Nodosilinea sp. FACHB-141: one gene and its partner. The main gene of each other region encodes a partner of the protein of the gene in region 2 in a complex. Links are inferred from orthologs where the notes say so. Each region holds a gene or a part of one and is shown on either strand. Other genes may lie near its edges.

The links.
Region 1: the proteins of prfA (region 2) and prmC are in contact, whole or in part, in a crystal structure (PDB 2B3T), measured with the Escherichia coli proteins. The link is inferred for Nodosilinea sp. FACHB-141 from one-to-one orthologs.

The regions. Positions count from the first base shown.
Region 1 is NZ_JACJPP010000004.1:124,316-127,189, forward strand. It holds prmC (peptide chain release factor N(5)-glutamine methyltransferase), read right to left. Parts: upstream 1,961-2,874; coding sequence 1,040-1,960; downstream 1-1,039. Other genes in the region: H6F59_RS01870 (hypothetical protein), read left to right, coding at 1-1,043; H6F59_RS01880 (D-Ala-D-Ala carboxypeptidase family metallohydrolase), read right to left, coding at 2,131-2,874. UniProt on the Escherichia coli protein: Methylates the class 1 translation termination release factors RF1/PrfA and RF2/PrfB on the glutamine residue of the universally conserved GGQ motif, i.e. on 'Gln-235' in RF1 and on 'Gln-252' in RF2.
Region 2 is NZ_JACJPP010000011.1:46,000-48,850, reverse strand. It holds prfA (peptide chain release factor 1), read left to right. Parts: upstream 1-801; coding sequence 802-1,902; downstream 1,903-2,851. Other genes in the region: H6F59_RS08735 (DNA repair exonuclease), read left to right, coding at 2,018-2,851; rpmE (50S ribosomal protein L31), read left to right, coding at 496-744; rpsI (30S ribosomal protein S9), read left to right, coding at 1-369. UniProt on the Escherichia coli protein: Peptide chain release factor 1 directs the termination of translation in response to the peptide chain termination codons UAG and UAA.

The DNA of each region.
Region 1 (2,874 bases), on a different replicon or contig from region 2:
AGGATCCCGTTAGCGGGCAGCACCAGCTGCACCTGATGCCGGTGATTCGCCATCCCAACTTTGCAGATATCAGCGCCGACATTCCCCTAGAGAGCTTCTTTCTACAGGTGGGCAACGAGAACGGCGAAGACCTGCGTCGGGTGGCACTGAGCGAGGTACTCGGCGATCTGCGGAGCTATCTCAGCACTCCAGATTCTTGGAGCGGGCGAGGGCGATCGCTCCTTGCCCCTAGGCGTGATAGCCATGTGCTGGTCAGTGCCCAGGCCTGTTTTTTGCCGATTCCCCAAGAGGGTATGGCCACATTTAACCCGGTGCTGTTTAACTATCAGTCGCGCCCCGGCGACCCGGCGGTGCTAACCATTCTCGCCACCCGCGAAGGCACCAGCGTCACCGTGATCGACAACCAGCGCGATGGCTTTGAGGCTGGGCAGACGTGGGGTCAGCGCCTCTTTTTCAACAAAAATGGCGAACGGGCTAGCTTTACGGGGCAACGCCTGAGCGATTTTCAAGCAGTGGAGAATCCAGACGGGCGACCTGGAGAAGTCGCTGAGGATGATACCGAGGGGCTAAATATGGTGCTGCTGATTCAGGTACCACTCAAACAGCGGGCACCAATGAGGCAATCATCCTTTGACAGTATGGCCCCCGCCCCTATGGCCGCCGCCCCCCTGATGGAATCCCGTGGCCCCAGCGATGTAGAAGCCGCCGTCATCGGCCATGGCGCGGTGGAAGGGCCGTTTACCGAGATTGACAACCTCGCCATTGAGCGCGACCCAGACTACCCGATTCGGGTCACGGTGCAGTTCTACAAAGCCACCAGCAACGGCGTGGTGTCGGAGGCTGACATGGCCGAAATTCGCGAGCAGATCGACCGCGTCTATGCCGAAGCCGACTACGTAGGCAGTCTGGTGGTGGATGGCCCCAGCGATGGTCAAGGACCGGCCAGAGGCCAACGCCCCACCGAGCACGACGGCCCCAAAGATGAGCCTGCCGACTGGTGGCAGCGCTTCTGGGAATACCAGCGCAACTTCCTCAATCGCTAGAGTTTGGGGGCGTAGATCGCCTGCACAAAGCGATCGCGCCCCGCCAAATCCAGACATATTTGAATGTCGCGGTAGCCTCCCTGCGCTTCTAGCAAGGAGGCTACAGCCTCTCCCTGCCCCGTCATCATTTCTACTAGCCAAAGCCCCCCCGGCACCAAATATTTGGGAGCCTGGGCGGCAAGCAGGCGGAGATCATCCAGGCCATCATCGCCGCCATCCAAGGCACTGGCGGGTTCGTGGTTGATCACCTCGGGTTGAAGCGTCGGCAGCAGCGCCGAGGGAATATAGGGCGGGTTAGACACAATAGCGCTGAGCTGGCCTCGGTAGGACGTTAACGGTTCAAACCAAGATCCGTTGTAGAACGCGATGCAATTCTGTAAGCCTGCGCGGTCTGCGTTGCCCTGAGCGATCGCCAGCGCTTCAGCACTAAAATCTACCGCCAAGATGCGAGCCGACGGAAAGGTTTGGGCGAGACCCAAAGCAATCGCACCACTGCCGGTTCCCATATCGACCCAAATGCCTTGGGCCAGCTGATCTCTGAGGGGGCTACGGGCAATCGCAGCCTCGGCCAGATCAATTATTAGCTCGGTCTCAGGGCGAGGGATAAGCACCGCCGGAGACACGGTCAACATTAGGTCGCGCCAGGGAGTTTCGCCCACCAGGTATTGCACGGGGGTTCGCTCCGTAAGGCGCTGCTGCCAGCGACGCTCCAATTCGGCTAGAGAATAGCGGAGAGTGATCTGCGATCGCTGGTGCACCGTGCCCAACCGCAGCGACAGCCGCTCCACATCCGCCACCGCCATCAGCAGCCAGTCCACTTCGTCAGCGTCAACTCCCGCCGCCTGAGCCTCTGCCAACGCCTTTTCGCGCCAGGCCCACAATTCCGCTCCCGTCGCAGCGCGATCGCTAGCTGTCATAGCCGCCATCTTCCCTAAACCGTGGGTCACACAAATCTCCTTGCACTAGCCCAGGTAAATTTTGAAGCCCCACGCTACCTTGCCAAAATCGCCGATCTAAAATTCTTGAAAGCAAAGCGAGTCTGCCCCTACAACCCATCCACCCCCTACCCCCTCACCCATCCACTCCCCTAACGCGTCCACCGCACCTTAGACCCGCGCGCATCCAAATGCACCAGCGCCGGGAACTGGCTGTAACGCCCCAGCCCCCCTGGCCACCAAGGATCCAGCGCCCAATAGATCTGGTTGCCCGTGAGCCCCATGCAATAGAAGTCGATGGCGTCGCCCACGATGTGGCGACTGTCGGAGGCACCACCTACCCGACTGTCGATCTCAGCGGGGCGATACCAGCTGGTAATTAAGAAGGGGCGGCCAATGCGATCGCGGGCCTGCTGGGCCAGAACGGCGATACGCACGATGGCCTCTACCGTGGCCTGGTTAGAAGGCATGCGGACACCGCCACGGGTGGCTTCCGACCAGGTAAAGTTGCCGTTAGGCACAATGCTGGCGTCCAGCTGAATATTGTTGGGCGTCCACTGAGCAGGGCGCGGTGGCGGCGGGGCAGGCACCGGGGCGGGCATGGCCTCGGGTGACGAGGGGGCGGCGCGCTCCAGCCGCCGCAGATCCTCAAACAGCGACTGAATCGCGGGAATCCGCCCCTCTAGCCGCCGCCACAGCTGTACTAGACGAATTAACGCCTCCCGCTGGTCTTCGGTGGGGGTGTAGGTGGTGGGGATATTGGCCGCAAAGTCGAGCAGGGCGCGATCGAGGGTGCGGGCGGTCGTGACCAGGGCCGCTGGGTTGTCGGTGTTTTGCGCCAGGTCATCGGGATTGACTCCCAGCTGCTGAATAGCGGTGGTACGTGAGTCGAGGTT
Region 2 (2,851 bases):
GGTCGCCGCAAGACCTCCATCGCGCGGGTACGTCTAGTGCCTGGAAGCGGTCAGCTGATAATCAATAAGCGCCCTGGTGATGATTACCTACAGTTCAACCCAGCCTATCTAAACGCCACCAAGGCTCCCCTCGAGGTGCTGGGTTTGGAGAATGCCTACGATGTTTTAGTCAACGTCAAGGGTGGTGGTCTGACAGGTCAAGCTGATGCAATTCGGCTTGGTGTGGCCCGAGCACTATGTGAGCTGGACCCCGAAAACCGCAAGCCTCTCAAAGTAGAAGGGTATTTAACCCGCGATCCTCGTGCTAAGGAGCGCCGTAAGTACGGTCTGAAGAAAGCCCGCAAGGCACCTCAGTTCTCCAAGCGCTAGATTGGATCTAGTGATTTAGGCATGGTTTGGCAGAACTCAACTTTTGGGTTTTTGCCACACCGCTAAATCGCTGCTTCTGCTCTGCCAAGTCTGTCTCATTCTATTGACGTTGTTTTACACCCTGTTATGGCAAAGTCTGATATTCATCCCAATTGGTATCCTGAGGCCAAGGTCTTCTGCGACGGTAAAGAGATTATGACCGTAGGCTCTACCAAGCCTGAACTGCATGTAGACGTATGGTCTGGGAATCACCCTTTCTATACCGGTACCCAGAAAATTATTGACACTGAAGGCCGCGTTGAGCGCTTTCTGCGTAAGTATGGTATGGCTGATACATCGGCTACTACCACCGATGGCGCTGCCGACAAGGCCTAGTTTGCTGTGCTGTAGTAGGGCAAGGCATTCTGGCTAGACGGTGGATAAAAGGGGACTATGGCTGAGGCATACTTAATTGAAAAACTCAACTCTGTGGAACAGACGTTTCAAGAGCTAACGCGGAGAATGGCTGACCCTGATGTAGCCAAGGATCCGGATGAGTTTCAGCGTATTGCCAAGTCTAGATCCTCGCTGGAGGAAACGGTCACAACCTACGCTGAGTGGAAGTCTACTGGCGAGGAACTGGCTGACGCGCGCGAAATCTATAAGGAAGCTAACAGCGATCCCGAGATGAAGGCGATGGCCGGTCTAGAGGTTGAGGCTTTAGATGCAAAGCTAGCGGAGCTAGAAGCTCGACTCAAGGTACTACTGCTGCCGCGCGATCCCAATGATGACAAGAACATCATGTTGGAAATTCGTGCGGGTACCGGCGGCGATGAGGCGAGCATTTGGGCTGGGGATTTGGTGCGGCTCTATTCTCGCTATGCCGAAACACAGGGTTGGCGCGTGAAGCTGCTCAGCGAGTCGGCAGCCGATATGGGCGGCTTTAAGGAAGCAATTCTAGAAATTGCGGGCGATCGCGTCTATAGCCAGCTCAAGTTTGAGGCGGGAGTTCACCGTGTCCAGCGGGTGCCGGTCACCGAGGCGGGTGGGCGGGTGCATACGTCTACGGCTACTGTGGCAATTATGCCTGAGGTAGACGAAGTGGAAGTGCAGATTGATCCGAAGGATATTGAGCTCACCACAGCGCGATCGGGTGGAGCTGGCGGACAGAATGTCAACAAAGTAGAGACGGCGGTCGATCTGATCCACAAGCCCACGGGCATTCGGGTGTTTTGCACTGAGGAGCGATCGCAGCTCAAGAACCGTGAACGGGCCATGCAGATTCTGCGGGCTAAGCTCTTTGACATAAAGATGCGAGAGCAGCAGGAAGCCGTATCTTCGATGCGAAAGTCGCAGGTGGGCAGCGGGGCGCGATCGGAAAAAATCCGCACCTACAACTACAAAGACAATCGGGTGACTGATCATCGCCTCAACCAAAACTTTACCCTTACCCCGGTCTTAGAAGGGGATATTGAGGACCTGATTCAGTCATGCGTTAGCCGAGACCAGCAGGAACGATTGGAAGAGCTGGCGGCTGAGTCATCCGCTGTCTAGGAATCTTTGATGTCACGGGCAGTGAGGCTACCAGCCAGAAATTTTCTAGCCAAAATCAAACCTCCAAAGTTCAAAATCAGGACTAGGCTGAGGAAGTAGCGCTGCGGACAGCCTGATGGCCAAGTTTCTTCACATTGCCGACATTCACCTGGGGTTTGACCGCTACGACACTCCTGAGCGCACCAAGGATTTTTTTCGCGCCTTGCAAACGGTGCTGGAACGATATGCTGTCGAGGAGGAAGTGGATTTTGTGGCGATCGCGGGCGATCTCTTCGAGCACCGCAACATTAAACCCGCTACCCTCAACCAGGCTCAGGTTTGTCTCCAAACACTGAAGGATGCCAACATTCCCGTGGTGGCCATTGAGGGCAATCACGACAACCGCCCCTATGGCACTCGCACTAGCTGGCTCAAGTATCTCTCTGAATGGAACCTGCTCAAGCTGCTAGAGCCTAACGACGGAGCTAACGCCGAAGAGCGACTCACCCCGTGGGATGACAGCACCCGTTCCGGAGGCTACATTGATCTACCCTGCGGTGTGCGGGTGATTGGATCAAACTGGTATGGGGCCACTGCCCCTCGCGCCATTGAGCTATTAGCTGGCTCTATCAAAGACCTGCCCCCCGGTCCCAACTATACAGTTTTGATGTTTCACCACGGCCTAGAGGGGCAAATCTCTCGCTATGCTGGAGCACTGCGCTATAGCGAACTGCTGCCGCTCAAGGAAGCTGGGGTAGACTATTTGGCCTTAGGACACATTCATAAGAATTACACCGCCGAGGGATGGGTTTTCAATCCTGGCTCTCTGGAAGCTAACAATGTCGAGGAAAGCCGCTACCCTCGAGGCGCTTATTTAGTAGAACTGTTGCCCGATCGCATCGACGCGCAGCTCAAGACGGATTACTTTCAGCGACCCATTGAACGGGTAGAGCTGGTGGCCAAAGGACAG